2 regions of the Dehalogenimonas alkenigignens genome follow, and region 2 is predicted to be linked to the other one. Evidence: riboswitches for the same ligand, from Rfam matches in the RefSeq annotation. Region 2 holds a riboswitch; the other holds the start of a gene.

Region 1 (7,870 bases), 310 kb from region 2:
CAGGGCTATCTGCATAACCCGTCTTCGGGTTTGCTTTACAAAGCGGCACCCCGAAGCTAAAATATCCTCGTTCATGCGGGTGTAACTCAGTTGGTAGAGTGCCTGCCTTCCAAGTAGGTTGTCGCGGGTTCGAGTCCCGTCACCCGCTTAGTACATTGTATTGTGACCAGTAAAACATTGCCGCTGCCAGCTGGCGTTTTTCGTCTTCCCCGGTTCCCCATTTTTTCAGGGGCGTCCGTGGCGTGTCTATTAAATACAGGCGTGGCTTGATTGGATAATTACGCTCTTTTCCTTCTTGACGAGACTGGCTTTATAGAGTGCAACCAGAAAGCCGAAGAACTCTTTGGGGCAGTCCGGGAAGAGCTTATCGGCCGCACCCCCAGCGATTATTCTCCTCAGAGGCAGCCTGACGGGCGTATATCCCGGGACAAAGCCCGGGAGAAAATACGCGCCGCCATGGACGGCGCTCCCCAGTTGTTTGAATGGAAACATCTTAAAGCCGACGGCACGTGCATTGACACCGAAATCAGCCTGAACCGCATCGGGGACGGCGACCGGCGGATAGTCATGGCGATCGTCCGGGATATCAGTGACTTGAAAAAAGCCGAAGAGTCACGTCTTGAATCGGAGCAGATGTTCCGTTCCATCGTTGAGAACTCCCATTCCGGCATTTTTACCGTCGATGAAGCCTTTACCATCACTTACGCCAATGATATGGTCAGTTTATTGCTCGGACTTCCTAATGACCGGATAGTCGGGCGTGATTTCCGGGAGTTTCTTGATGAAGAAAGCGCAAATCTCGTGGTTGACAACTACCTGCGCCGTCAGCGGGGCGAAAGCTTGCCCGCAAGATATGAGTTCAATATCGTCACCGCCTCCGGTGACAGGCGCCGGGTCGAAATAAGTTCAAATATGATCCGGGATACCGCCGGCCGCCTGAAGACCGTGGGCCAGGTCCTGGATGTGACCGACCGGCATCGCGCCGAGGATGCCCTCAGGCGGGCGCAGGAAGACCTTGAATCAAGAGTTATCATACGTACCCGCGAGCTCCAGCACGCTAATGTCCGTCTTGAGGCCGAGATTTCCCGGCGGGAGCAGATCGAGCAGGCTCTGCGACGGAAAGAACTTAAATACCGGCACCTGGTGGACAGCGGGAATGCTATTATCCTGGAACTGGATACTGCGGGCCGGATCATTTTTTTCAACCATTTCGCCGAACGTTTTTTTGGGTACACCGAATCCGAAGTCATCGGCAAGAGCGTCGTCGGCACGATCGTACCGGCCAGGGATTCAGCCGACGCCGATCTTGAAGCCATGATCCGTGACATCATCCATCGGCCTGAAGACTACCGGCTCAATGAAAACGAAAACATGAAAAAGAATGGCGACCGGGTTTGGGTGGTTTGGACCAACCAGCCTGTTTATGATGAAGCCGGGAATCTAAAGGAAATACTTTGCCTGGGCATTGACAGGACTGAACAAAAAAAGATTGAAGATACTCTGGCCGTTCAAACGCGGCTGCAAGCCGCCATGGAGGAGCGGGCCAGACTGGCGCGCGACCTGCATGATGCCGTCAGCCAGACCCTTTTTTCGGCCAGTATCATCGCCGAGGTGTTGCCCCGAATCTGGGACCGGAGCCCGGACGAAGGTTTTCGCCGGCTCGAAGAGGTGCGGCAGCTGACCCGGGGCGCCCTGGCTGAGATGAGGACGCTGCTCTTCGAACTTCGGCCGGCGGCTTTAGCCGAAGCAGAATTGCCCCAGCTTCTAACCCAACTCGGCGAATCGGTGACCGGCAGGGCGAGACTGCCGGTTAACGTCTCCATCACGGGCGGCTGCGAGCTGCCGGCTGAGGTGAAAATCGCCCTCTACCGCATCGCCCAGGAAGCCCTCAATAACGTCGTCAAACATTCCGGGGCGACGCTGGCTGAAGTCTCGTTGTGCTGCCAGGGCAGCGGCATCGCCCTGTCCGTAGCTGACAACGGAAATGGTTTTGACGCCGCAGCCGAACCCCAGGGACGTTTAGGTTTGAGCATCATGAAAGAACGCGCCGCGAGTGTCAACGCCGGGATTACCATTGATAGTTCTCCTGGGAAAGGCACCGAGGTTACGGTAAACTGGCCGATGAACAACCCGGATGACCCGTTCGGTGACCCTCGCAAAAACAACTGAAAACTATCCTTTCGGCTAGGGTAAATCCCCCCATTAGCCCGATACCGCCCGGCCGGTTTTCGAGTATCATAATTGCAAGGCCTACTGTTACCTGAAAGGCAGCTGCATGCATTTTGTGATCGCTGACCGGCAGCATAGCACCAGGTCCGCATTGAAACTTTTTCTCGGACAATACCCCTCGCTGGAATTTGCCGGCGAATCGGGAGACCTTGAAACGACTATCAAACTCTCCGCCCAGCCAGGTGTCGGTTTGGTCCTGATCGAATGGGAAATACTGGGCCCCAACCAGAAGGACAGCATCGCTAAAATTAAGGTTACCGGGAATCCGGCGGTGTTGGTTCTTGGCTGTTGCCTGCAGCGCAGCCTGCCGATCGATGCCGGCGCCGATTTCTATATTTCCAAGACGGATAAGCCGGACCGGCTGGCCTCCATCATCCACCAGATTCAATCACAAGCCAGGCAATAGTATTGAACCGGTCCGGCGCCTCTCATTTGCCATCTGCCCAGCCCTTGCATATTTATCAGGCGTCGCGTACTATCCGCCATAGGGATGATGACGGCATGATGACCAAGCGTGATCGTATCAAAGCTTCTATCGAGGGCAAGGCAGCAGACCGCAGCCCGGTAGGCTTCTGGAGGCATTGGCCGGGTGATGACCAGTCACCCGGTTCCCTCGCAGGTGTCGCACTTGCGTTTCAACGCCGCTATGACCTGGATTTCATAAAGCTCCCGGTGTCATCTGTTTACTGCGTAGAGGACTATGGCATCACCCATGCCTACAAAGGCAGCATCATGGGCGACCGTGAATACCTGACGCGTGTTGTCGTTAATGCCGGTGACTGGCTGAAGCTGGAGCCTCTGGACATTAACCGCGGCACGTATGGATGGCATCTTGAAGCGTTAAAGTCTTTGATCCAAGATAAGGATGAACACACTCCGGTGATCGTGACCATGTTCCATCCCCTGGCCATGGCCGCCTACCTTTCAGGCGATGATACACTGATCGCCCACCTGCGGCAGCACCCCTCAGCTGTTCAGGCTGCTTTAAACGCGCTCGCGGAAACCTCAGCCCGTTTCGCCCGGGCCTGTATCGAATTGGGAGCCGACGGGATTTTCCTTTCGGCCCGGTTCGCCAGTCACGAATTGTTGAACGCCGCAGAATACCGGCGTTTCGGGCGTCCTGCCGATCTTAAAGTATTGAATGCCGCTTCAAAAGGTTGGTTCAACGTTCTGCATCTGCACGGTCCGCATCCGATGGTGCACGAATTAGCAGACTATCCGGTTCAGGCGCTGAACTGGCACGACCGCACTTCAGACATCAATTTGAAGCAAGCCGCCGGTTGTTTCGCCGGCGCTCTGATGGGCGGCATTGAGCAGACCTTGATGGCGCAGGGAACGCCGGATCAGATCGCTGCCCAGGCCCGCGAAGCCATCGCCGCCATGAACGGACGCCGGCTGATATTGACGCCGGGATGCACTTATTCGCTGGCCGTACCGGAAGCTAACCTGATGGCGGTGCGCCGTGCGGTTGAAGAGCTGCCGGAATCATCAGCCGGATCAGCATAAGGGTTTCTTCGCCGGCAAACCGCTGCGGCGGGGATATTCAGGAGGCGTGAGCGAGGATTTTGCCGCGACAATGAGTTTGCGTTCTCCGCCCAGAATTTGCGCGTCGATTTCGACAATCTGGCGCAAATCACCCCCTAATATACGGAGAGCAAGGCCGGCGGCATCGGTTTCTGCGGTGATATCCCCCTTCTTCCAGGCTACAAAGCGGCCGTTCAGGGCGCAGAAGGGCAGGCATAATTCGCATAGAACATTCAGCGGAGCCAGCGCTCTGGCGACTACCAGGTCATAGCGCTCACGGTGTTCGGGCTGACAGGCCGCGTCTTCAGCCCGGGCGTTTATTATCGCCACGTTCTTGAGTTGAAGCTGCGCCGCGGTCTCGGTCAGGAAAGCGGCTTTCTTCCCGGTCGCTTCGAGCAGGGTTAGCTCAATCTCTGGGAAAGCAATCTTCAAAGGAACGCCCGGGAAGCCTGCTCCCGTGCCGACATCGATGACCCGCCGGCCGTTGAGGCTGATGCCTGCAGCCGCAATCGAAAGGGAATCCAAGAAATGGATGGATTGGACGGCTTCATATTCGATCACGCTGGTAAGGTTGATCCGGCTGTTCCATTCCGCCAGCAGTTGAAAATATCTTTCGAATTGTTCCAGTTGGCCTTCACTCAGCTCGATGCCAAGCCTGGAAGCGCCCTGTTTAAGAATGGACAGATTCATCGGCGGATTATAGCATTTTTTGGCCACTTTGAAGCCGTTGTGTTATGCTAATGACACCAGACCGCTAGGGGTGCGCAAAGCTGAGAGTCCTTCAGCTGAAGGACAACCCTGGCACCTGAACTCGATAATCCGAGCGTAGGGAAGGCGGTATAATATGACAACACAACTATCGTGCGCCCGGGACGGCGTTATTACCCCTCAAATGGCGGCAGTCGCCGTCGCGGAAAATGTTACTGCTGAGCATATCAGGGAAAGCATCGCCTCCGGCGTTACGGTCATCCCGGCTAACAACGGGCATGCCAACCTGCAGCCGCGCGGGATCGGCCGGGGTCTGCGAACCAAAGTCAACGCCAACATCGGCACTTCCCCTGATTGCGCCGACGTTCAAATAGAGCTGGACAAGCTGGCCGCGGCGCTTCAGGCCGGCGCCGACGCTGTTATGGATCTTTCGACCGGCGGCGATTTGACCGCCATCCGCCGTGCCATTCTTAACCGCTGCCCGGTTCCGCTGGGCACCGTGCCGATTTATGAAGCCGGTGTCCGAGCCCGGGCGGAGCACGGTTCAATCATCGAGTTGACCCCTGAGGGCCTGTTCGATGTCATCCGCGGCCATGCTGCGGAAGGCGTGGACTTCATTACCGTACACTGCGGCGTCACTTCAGGGGTGATTCAGAGGTTAAAATCCCAGGGCAGGGTGACCGATATCGTTTCGCGGGGCGGCGCATTGATGGCCGGTTGGATGGTCTATCATAACCGAGAAAACCCGCTGTATGAGCAATTCGATCGTTTGCTTGAAATCGCTCTGGAGCATGACGTCACCATTTCTTTGGGCGACGGGCTGAGGCCTGGCTGCCTGGCCGACGCCACCGACCGCGCTCAGATTGAAGAACTGCTTGTTCTTGGTGAACTGGTCGATCGTGCCAGGCAGGCCGGCGTCCAGGTTATGGTTGAAGGTCCCGGTCACGTCCCGCTGAACCGCATTCAGGCTAATATGGAGCTGCAGAAGTCAGTGTGCCGCGGCGCCCCGTTTTATGTCCTCGGGCCGCTGGTGACCGACATCGCGCCGGGATATGATCACATTACCTCAGCCATCGGCGGCGCGCTGGCTGCGATGTATGGGGCCGACTTTTTATGCTATGTCACTCCGGCTGAGCACCTCTCGCTGCCGGAACCGGAAGACGTGCGACAGGGGGTTATCGCCTCTCGTATCGCCGCCCATGCCGCCGACATCGCTCGGGGTCTCCCCGGCGCCGCAGACTGGGATCTTAAGATGGCCCGGGCGCGCAAGAACCTCGACTGGGAATCCCAGGCTAATCTTTCGATTGATCCCGAGTTATCGCGCCGGCGGCACGCGGCTCGACAAACCTCCGGAGCCGCCTGCACCATGTGCGGTGAATTTTGCGCCATGGAAATGGCGGAAAAATACCTCGGCATTCAGACCGCCCGATGCGAATAGACCGAGCTTAAGGCAAATATTTGGATTCAGCTTTCAAAATTGGCAGATTCCTCGATATTGATTTTCGTATCCATTTCAGCTGGTTTCTCATTTTCATACTGATGGCTGTCTTCCTGGCCCGGGATGTGTTTCCAGGCGCTGTTCGCGGCGAGAGCACCCTCTCTTACTGGCTTATGGGAACCGGCACCGCTTTCCTGTTTTTCATGTCTGTTCTGGGTCACGAGTTAGGACATACTCTGGCCGCCAGGTCAGCCGGAATTCCCATCGGCGGCATAACCCTGTTTTTGTTCGGTGGAGCGGCCCAGATGAATCGAGAGCCGGCCTCGGCGGGCGCCGAACTGAAAATGGCCCTGTCCGGCCCCGGCGTCAGTCTGCTGCTGGCAGCTTTATTCTGGGCGGCTTATCAAATATGCCTTGGTTCCCTGAATACCCTTGCCGCCATGTCCCTGTGGCTTTCACAGATAAATTTGATCGTCGCCGGGTTCAACCTTCTGCCCGGATTTCCCCTTGACGGCGGACGGGTGCTTCGCGCCTTATGGTGGCGCTTAACCGGCGACCACCTCCGGGCAACCAGGGTATCTGTAGCCTGCGGTCGTATCACCGGCCTGGCGATAGCCGCTGCTGGTATCTTCGTCCTCGTTCAAAACCGGGACTGGCTGGCTGGGGTCTGGCTTATCCTGATAGGCGCTTACCTTGAATACTCCGCCCGTCTCAGCCTGCGGCAGTTTAATCTCCAGCAGTGGATGAAGGGGCGGAAAGTCTCGGAAGTCATGGAAACCCGCTGCCGGGAAATACCGCCGGAGACTACGGTGAGTGAATTACTCGTTGATCCCGGTATTGAACGCTGCCTGTTGGTTAAGCTCGGTGACCGGCAGGGTGTGGTGTTCGCGCCAACCCTTTCAGCTCATTCAGGCACAGCCGGCCTGGGCCGCATCGCCCTGCCGGTTGACGGCGCCCTTCAGATCTCACCCGGTGATGACCTCCTGGTGCTGGCGCAGCAAATGAACGAAACCGGGCGTGATTACGCAGTGGTTAAACAGGACGGCCAGACGGTCGGCTTCGTCTTTCTGGACGCACTGATCGACTTGGTAAACAGCTCAAGAGGCGGAAACACCTGAGCAACACTCTTTGCTCCATGCGCAGTGGCGGTATATACTTGGATTTGGCCATTGAGCAAAGCATACTTTGCTTTCTAAAATAACCAGCGCTCGAGAGGAACGAATGACAGAAATCCAAAATGATCGTCCGGCTGATCTGACGGACGCCGCGGTTGCCTACCTCGGCTCCTTGTCTTCCGGAAAACGTGAGGCAGTGACGCCGGCGGTGATGAACTTCGTCAGATGGTATGGGGCTCACCAGAGTATTGACAAAATTGCCCCGCCGAAGCTCGGCGAATACGCGGAAAGCCAGCCCTCAGGTGAAGACGGCGCCGCCAAGATTAAGGCTGTACGAGAAATGCTGGCTTATGCTGCCCGTCAAAATTGGATTTCATCGGAAATGTCCGGTCACCTGAAAGTCAGAAAAGTTGTCGCCAGGGTCAGGTCGGCCAATTCTCGCCCGGCTGTTGAGAAGCTGGTTCTTACAACTGAAAAACAGGCAGAGATGACGGCGGAGTTGACCGGGTTAAAAGAGCGCCGGGTACATGTCATTGATGATATTAAACGCGCCGCAGCGGACAAGGATCTGAAAGAGAACGCGCCCTACCACGCCGCCCGGGAAGAGAAAGCCCGCCTGGACGGCAAGATCAAAGAACTGGAAACTCTCCTTAAGCATGCCGTGATAGGTGAGCAGGAGTGTGCTGCCGGAACTGTGGCTGACCTTGGCCGTAAGGTCACTCTGAAGGAAACCGCGTCCGGTGCTCAAAGAACCTATCTACTGGTAACACCTCGTGAAGTAAACCCCAAGACCGGCCGGATCTCTCCGGTATCACCCATCGGTAAAGCCATCATGGGGCGGTCGGCGGGTGAAATC
Region 2 (7,870 bases):
ACCTGTTTCAGTTTTTTCTCGATCTCTTTTAACTTCAGATGCTGGCTGCGCAGAGCCTCAACACATGCCTGGCGTTCCATGATGCGCTGGCGGCTGAGAAGGGGCTTCCCCAGCCAGCGCCGCAACATGCGGGCTCCCATCGCCGTTTTGGTCCGATCAACAATGCCTAACAACGAACCGCGGACGCCGCCGGTGGTGGCGTTTTGGAAAACCTCCAGATTGGTCAGGGTATTATCATCCAGCGCCATGTACTCTGCGGTTGAATAATTTGAAATGTGGCTCAATACGCCGAGAGCACTCTGATTAGTCTCCCGAAGATAGGTGATAATAGCCCCCGCTGCAGCAATGGCAAGCGGTTGGTTTTCAAGGTTGTATCCTTCCAGCGTTGATGTCCTGAAAGCAGCTTTAAGAGTATCCGCGGCAGATTCCGGTTCAAAAACACTGGGGTCTAGTTCGGTTATCGACATGCCACGAGAGAGGCAAGTTTCGGCGCCAGTTGGCAGAATAAGTTCGGCCGGGTGGATCCGTCCCAGTTCGGTTTCTAGCCGCTCGGCAGGAATCTGGGCGGCGGCAAATTCGCCGGTCGAGATGTCGATATATGCCAACCCGCAGGACGTCCCGCCAGGTGCGATTGAAGCCAGGTAGTTGTTTATTCGGACGTTCAAAAGGGCTGGTTCGACGATTGTCCCCGGGGTGACCACCCGGACCACCTCACGCTCCATCAAACCTTTGATTTCACCTGGGCGGGTAGTCTGTTCGCAGACGGCGATCTTGTAGCCTCGCCCGATCAGTCTCGCGATGTAATTCTCGGCAGCATGGTAGGGTATGCCAGCCATAGGCACTTTGATGCCTTTGCCCATCTCCCGGGCGGTCAGGACTATCTCCAGTTCTCGGGCGGCCAGTTCGGCATCAGAGTCGAACGTCTCGTAAAAATCACCAAGGCGGAAAAAGACGATTGAATCCGGGTAACGCTTTTTGATACGCAGGTATTGCGCTCGCAGCGGAGTCAGGTTCTCAGTCATAGTGGCTATTGTAACCCAAGATCATAGGCGGCGCTATCCCCAGATCAACCGCCGCCGGTCCAGACACCAAGCTCCGGCGTCAAATTTGCCCGGCACCCGGAGAGGGTTATCCATGGGCTTTACCGATTGCTGACCTGATCTCCAGGACCCTTTGACCTATATCTTCCGCGCCGATCAAGCCGGAAATCATCGCCAGGATGACTCGGCCCCGGGCGGCCACTTCGCCTGCGTTCTCTAGACCGATGCCGCCGATAGCGACAATTGGCACCTTTGACCTAAAGAGAGAATAATCCAGTAGCTCAAGATTGCCCGGCGGCGAAGCATCAGGCTTGGTCGTCCTGGCTTCGAAGATTGGCCCGACACCAAGATAGTCAACTTCCGTTTGGTTGACGGCCGCGTCCACTTGTGGAGCGGTTGATACCGACAGGCCGATGAGCATTTGCCCGCCGACAATGGTGCGCGCCGACTCCGGAGCGATGTCATCCTGGCCGAGATGCAGGCCGTCAGCTTCGACCGACCTGGCCAGCAAAGCGTCGTCGTTGACGATGAAGCACGCCTCGTGTTGCCGGCAAAGATCGCGGATGGCACGGCATTCACTGTAATTCTGCGCCGAAGGGAAATCCTTCTCCCGGTATTGGATGATTTTGACTCCGGCTTCGAGCAACAGCCGGGCTGTCTCCACATTGCCGCGGCCGCGGCAATGTGAGCTTGAAAGAACAGCGTAAATATCGGTCTCAGGCAGCCTGTTTCTTGGCAGCATCATAAAAAGCCCGCCAGAAAGGATCGACGATGGGATGCTTGAGTGGCTTCTCATTATCGCCTTCGGCAAGGATCATGCCGTATTCGGGGTCGGTCAACTCCCCGGCGATTGATGACTTTATACCTCTGGCACTCAAAGCATTCACCACGGCAGCCGCCCGGTGCGGACGGCAGGTAATAATGAGGCTGCCTTCGGAAATGGCAGCGTAAGGGTCATCAATGCCGAACATACGGCAGATCTCGGGCACGCCGTCCTCGATGACTATCTTATCCTTTTCGATTCGGGCGCCGCATCCGGCAGCCTGGGCCACCTCATATAACCCGCCCCAGAGGCCGCATTCGGTGGCATCATGCATCGAGCTGATGCCGGCGTCCCGAACTCCGACAGTGACGGCCGTAAGCGCATCTTCCACGACTGACATCTGGAAGAACAGGCTTTCAGCGCGGCGGGCGAAAGGTTCGCCGTACCTTTGGGCGATGAGGTCAGGGAACATGGCGGCAAAAATGCCGCATGCCTCGATCGCCGGACCTTTGGTGATGATGATTTTGTCTCCCGGCCGGGCAAATCTTGGTGAAACGTACTCATCCAATCCGCCGACCCCCAGCATCGTCGCCCCCCCGACCATAGGGTAAGCGCAGCCGTCATATCGGGCGGTGTGGCCGGTGATGACGTTGATGCCCATTTTTTCGCACTCCTTGTGCATCACATCCCACATCGTGGCTAATTCTTCCTTGGTCATGCTCATCGGCAGGTTAAGGTCGATGGACAGGAACTTCGGTCTTAACCCGGAGGTCACCGAATCCGAAGCGATGATGTGTATGGCAAACCAGGCCGCCCGTTTGAAACCGTATTGTGGGACGATGAAGACCGGATCGGTGGTGAAAGATACCGCCTGGCCGCCGATGTCGGCGATACCGACATCGACCCCGTGTTGCGGCCCGACCAGTACTTTATCGCTTTTGGCGCCCAGTCTGGGAAAGATGATCTCCCGAAATATTTCAGGCGAGATCTTGCCGATTTCAGGTAATTCAGTCATATGGTTCCCCTTACGTTCTCGATTACAGAAAGAAAAAACCAGAAGACTAGCTTCTGTTGGAGTGTGGTACTTCCCTTCGCTCGAATTACCGAGACCAGGTTCCAAGGGTCTTCCCGGTGTTGCCGGGAACTCTCAGCCTTTCAGCTCCCCCAGTAACGATATTGAATTGTAGTCATAATAACAATTACTTGAGCGCGGGGGCAAATCCCGTCGAGAAAATAGGGGCTGGCTTTCATCGGAACAAGTAGTTTTACGGATTGTTTAAATTTGTGGATGTAGTATCCTATAAATACACAGCTAAATACACAGCCGTGCTATCCTGAGACGGTGACAAACGATGTATAATAGTGGAGGTGTGAATATGGAACGCGAAGCTGATGTTGGATTGGTTGCCGGACTCCTTTTTGGGGCGGCTATAGGCATCAGTCTGGGGTTGTTGTACGCGCCCAGGGCTGGTAGAGAAACGAGGGAATTGCTGCGCCTGCAGGCTGATCAGTTCAAATGCCGATCCGAAGCGCTCGGCGGAGACTTGAAGCAGACAGCTGAACAGTTCGGCAGCGTGGTTCGTGAACAGGCCAGGGAAGTGGTACATGTCTTAAAGGGCAATGGCGCGGGGAAGATCGAGGCTTAGATTCAGCCTAATTTACATAAGGAGGAATAACATGGAAAAAGGAACATTGAACGGACTGGTGGTGGGGATGGTAGTCGGAGCCGCCATCGGCGCCGGGTTGGGGCTTCTATACGCCCCTCAATCGGGACGAAAAACCAGGCGTGATATTCAAAAGCAGGTTGAAGACATTAAAGAAAAAGCTGAGGACCTGGGGCAGAACGTGAAAGGGCGGGCAGAGGAATTAAGCCATACGGTCAAGGATCGAACCGGCGATTTCACCCACTCGCTCAAAAAGCGGGCTGAGGACGCCGGGACAGCCTTTACCGAGACCGCGGAGAAGTATCGGCGGAAGATGATGGACTCCATCACCTGAACTGATTCTTGTGATACTCGCAGCGGTGCAGTCACTGACTGCACCGCTGCGCTATTCGTAATATATTGATATCAATGCAGATAAATACCCTGTTTGATCGTTCCCACCACCGCCTGAAGCGGGAAGCCCTGACTGTGCGGACGATGATCGCGATGTACTGCCGGGATCGACATCCTGGTGATGACCTCTGCATCGAATGCCGTGGCCTGGAAAAATATGCTCTTGATAGGCTCCGTCATTGCCCGTTCGGTGAAGGGAAGACGGTTTGTGCCCTGTGCCCGGTCCATTGCTACAGGCCGGTAATGCGACAAAAGGTGCGCGAGGTGATGCGCTACGCCGGACCGCGGATGATGACCCGCCACCCGCTCATGGCAGTCTCTCATCTGATCGATAAAAGGCGCAAGGAACCATTAAAAGCCCTGAATCCCAGCGCTTAGACCGGCACTCCCCGGGCGGACCATTCTCCCCGCTCGACCTTGAAAATGAGTTCCTGGTGAACGCTTTTACCGGCTGGCTTCAGGCCGAGCCTTTTTGCCAGTCTGAGCGATGGCGCGTTGTCTGGGTCAATGGTACAGGATATACAGCTCCGGTTCGGCGATCTGAAAAGCCAGCTGATCACCGCGGTTGCGGCTTCGGCGGCATAACCTCGTTTCTGAAAAGACGGGGTCACGGTGTAGCCCAGCTCGGCTTCGCCCCGGGGCAGAAAGTGGACACCGATATCGCCGATCAGTACCTGGCCTTCGCGGAGGAATATGCCCAGTTGAAACCAGGTGCCGGGGATATCTGGCCTGTCGGCTGTACCGGCGATAAATGCCGCGGCATCGGCGACGGCGGCTGGGCGAAAAGACTGGAAGCGGCAGATCTCAGGCAGCGATCGATAGGCGAACACCGCCCCGGCGTCTCTGATTGTCAGGCGTGTTAGCCTGAGCCGGGTGGTTTCGATGATAAGCTCGGCTGTCACCGGGCTATTGTATCAAAGCTCCAAATACCCGGCTACAGCATCCCCTCTGCCTGGCGCGGCGAGCCGTCCCGGACGAAGGTGATGCGGATGCGGGCGCCCTTTTCCAGCCCGGACAGAGCCTGGTCGAGGTCGGCCGCGCTGGATACTGTCGCAGTGTCGATGCGGGTGATAATGTCGCCGGGTTTCAACCCGGCAGCGGCGGCCGGTAAACCGGGTTTGACCGCCCCGATATAGGCACCGGAAACGGCCGGCAGGCCGCGGGAGGCAGTGATCTTGCGGGCGTCGGCCACCGAGGCTCCGAATGGAGGAGCGGCGGCGTTGCGGGCCTGGGCCAGGTAGTGCTCCAGTTGCTCCGGGTCGAAACCGACCACCAGATTGCCGTCTATGTCGGTCACCGGCACTGCCAGACGTCCGGTGCGCCGGGCTAAATCCTGGGCAGCGGCGGCGTCACGGGAAACGTCAATTTCGGTGAAGGGGATACCGCGTTGTGAAAGGAACCCTTTCACTGTATGGCAATGGGGTCAGGTCTGGGTAGTGTAGACAGTTACTTTCATAGCCAGCTCACCTCTATATCAGTATAACCCCGGAATCCCGCGGATCAAAAAGTCGTCGCCGCTCCGAGTTTGATTATCTGAGATACATGCTGCGGCCGGTTTCAAAAGCAACCAGATTGGGCTGCCGCAGCTTCGGCGGCAGCCCCGCTTCGATGGTTGACGCCAGCTTCTCGGCTTCGATGGGTAGGAATTTTGACGCATAGCCCAGCAGTACTGTATTAACCATCTTGGCGTTGCCCAGGCGGGATGCTGCGGCTGTGCCGGGCACCAGGTGCACTTCCGGGGTGAACCGCTCCAGCGCCGCGACGATCTCGGCGTCACAGGGGTAAACATCGCTGCCCAGAGTGACCGACAGCGGCGGCATAGCCAGGTCGTTGACCACGGCCGCGCCATCGGTTTTCAAGAAGTGGCCCCAGCGGATTGCCTCCAGTTTCTCGAAGGCGATCAGCACATCAGCCCCGCCCGCGGGAATGAGCGGCGAGGCGACTTGTTCACCGAATCGCAGGTGGGAAACCACCGAACCGCCCCGCTGGGCCATGCCCAGGGTGTCGGTCTTCTTGACGTCGTAGCCGGCTGCCAGGGCGGCCTCGGCCAGCAGGTTCGACGCCAGTACCACTCCCTGACCGCCGACGCCGACGATGAGGATGTTCTGGGTCTTCACGCCGCCACCCCGATGCTCTCGGAGATAGCCTCTTTCGGGCAGATTTGTTGACATAACGTGCAATATTCGCCAACGCAGACTCCGGGATCAACGATGATCCCGCCGCTCTCGCTCTTTTTGATGGCTGAGCAGCCGATTAGCAGGCAGGCGCCGCAGTCGTCGCATTTTTCGGTGCTGATTACTCGCGGCCGGCCGCGTTTCCGGGTCAGTGTCGGGCAGTCGCCGCGGACGATGATTACCTCGAGTTCAGAGGAGGCCATAGCCCGGCGCAATTCAGCGCGCACCGCCTTCAGGTCGAAGGCATCGACCACTGAAGCGTTCCGGACCCCCGCGCCGCGCACTAATTCCTCGATAATTACCCGCGGCGCCGGCTGCCCGGTGGCGGCCACGCCGCTGCCGGGATGTCCCTGGTGGCCGGTCATGGCAGTGGTGCCGTTATCGAGTATCAGGACGCAAATTTTAGCCTGGTTATAGACGGCGTTTAGAAGGCTGTTGATGCCTGAGTGCATGAAGGTGGAGTCGCCGATGACCGCCAGCGGTTTTTCGGCGGCGCCGGCCTTGGCCATGCCTGCCGCCTGGGAGATGCCTGCGCCCATGCAGCCGCAGGTGTCGATAACGCCCAAAGGTTGGTAGGCTCCCAGGGTGTAGCAGCCGATATCGCCGCAGATGGTCATCTTCGGCGTCCGCGGTTTCTTGCCGGGCAGCGTCGAACGGTGACCCAAACTCGATAGGGTGAAAAAGACTCCGGAGTGGGGACAGCCGGGACAGAGCAGAGGCGGCCGCCTGGCCAGCCCGGCTGCCGGCAAACTTTTCGCCGGAGCGTTGCTGATTATGCCGGCTTTAACGGCGCTATCGCGGATGATATCTGGGGAGAACTCGCCGGTGCGGGGGAAGATTTCCTTGCCCAGGGCGGCGATGCCCTGGGACCGCAGGGATTGTTCAATGAAATCTTCGAGTTCTTCGATGACCAGCAGTGTCTTGACCCGCCCGGCGAAGTCACGGAGCAGTCTGCCCGGCAGGGGGTGGGTCATTCCCAGCTTCAGGAATGAAGCATTGGGGAAGACCTCCCGGGCATACTGGTAGCCTATGCCGGAGGCGACGATACCCAATTCGGCCGAGCCTTCAACGACGCGGTTGAGCGCTGACGTTTCAGTGTAGGCGGCTAGTTTCTCCCATCGTTCCAGGACTTTGTGCCAGCGTTCGCGGGCGGCGCCCGGCAGCATGACCAGCTTACCCGGCTCGTGGCGGAACTCCGGTGTCCTTGCAGGTTCCAGTTTTGGCGACGGGATGACCACGCTTTTACTGTGGCAGACGCGAGTCGTCGGCCGCAGCAGCACCGGGGTGTCGAACTCTTCGGAGAGCTGGAAGGCAGTCCGGGCGAAGTCATAAGCCTCCTGGGAGTCCGACGGCTCCAGGCAGGGAACTTTGCCCAGCCGCGCATAGTTTCGGCTGTCTTGCTCGTTTTGGGAGGAGTGGATGCCCGGGTCGTCGGCGGCCACAATCAATAGCCCGCCGCGGACACCCGTTGTTGAGGCCGCCATGAAGGCGTCGGCGGCCACGTTCAGGCCGACGTGCTTCATGCAAGCCATAGCCCGCACCCCGGTGTAGCTAGCCCCCAGCGCCACCTCCACCGCCACCGCCTCGTTGGACGACCATTCGGAGTAGATGCCCGGGAATTTGGCGATGGCTTCTAGGATCTCCGTGGAAGGAGTACCGGGATAGGCGGCGGCCAGTTTCAAACCGGCGTGACAGGCGCCCAGAGCGATGGCCTCATTTCCGGATAACAGCAGGCGTTCCAAACGCACCTCGCCGACAGGAATAATTCAGGATAGATTACAAGTTGTTCAAAGTCAAACAGAGGGCGGCTATTGACTGTTATGTTAAAATTAATGT

The links. Region 2 has a riboswitch for thiamine pyrophosphate ahead of DEALK_RS04840 (AIR synthase family protein). Riboswitches for the same ligand answer to the same signal wherever they lie in the genome.
Region 1: it holds a riboswitch for thiamine pyrophosphate, as region 2 does, so the genes downstream of both, thiC (phosphomethylpyrimidine synthase ThiC) here and DEALK_RS04840 (AIR synthase family protein) in region 2, are expected to answer to the same signal.

The regions. Positions count from the first base shown of each region.
Region 1 is NZ_KQ758903.1:1,211,357-1,219,226, forward strand. It holds tRNA gene DEALK_RS06375 (tRNA-Gly) at 76-148, shown strand; gene DEALK_RS06380 (PAS domain-containing sensor histidine kinase) at 271-2,169, shown strand; gene DEALK_RS06385 (response regulator) at 2,276-2,635, shown strand; gene DEALK_RS06390 (uroporphyrinogen decarboxylase family protein) at 2,731-3,735, shown strand; gene rsmG (16S rRNA (guanine(527)-N(7))-methyltransferase RsmG) at 3,727-4,443, opposite strand; TPP riboswitch at 4,500-4,603, shown strand; gene thiC (phosphomethylpyrimidine synthase ThiC) at 4,598-5,899, shown strand; gene DEALK_RS06405 (site-2 protease family protein) at 5,920-7,017, shown strand; gene greA (transcription elongation factor GreA) at 7,121-7,870, shown strand, end outside.
Region 2 is NZ_KQ758903.1:902,447-910,316, forward strand. It holds gene mutS (DNA mismatch repair protein MutS) at 1-1,022, opposite strand, end outside; gene thiE (thiamine phosphate synthase) at 1,129-1,785, opposite strand; gene DEALK_RS04840 (AIR synthase family protein) at 1,757-2,818, opposite strand; TPP riboswitch at 2,873-2,979, opposite strand; gene DEALK_RS04845 (YtxH domain-containing protein) at 3,180-3,449, shown strand; gene DEALK_RS04850 (YtxH domain-containing protein) at 3,481-3,801, shown strand; gene DEALK_RS04855 (nitrous oxide-stimulated promoter family protein) at 3,876-4,238, shown strand; gene DEALK_RS04860 (GNAT family N-acetyltransferase) at 4,235-4,762, opposite strand; gene DEALK_RS10235 (PDZ domain-containing protein) at 4,795-5,163, opposite strand; partial or broken gene DEALK_RS10370 (glutaredoxin family protein) at 5,143-5,271, opposite strand; gene DEALK_RS04870 (indolepyruvate oxidoreductase subunit beta) at 5,390-5,977, opposite strand; gene DEALK_RS04875 (thiamine pyrophosphate-dependent enzyme) at 5,974-7,776, opposite strand.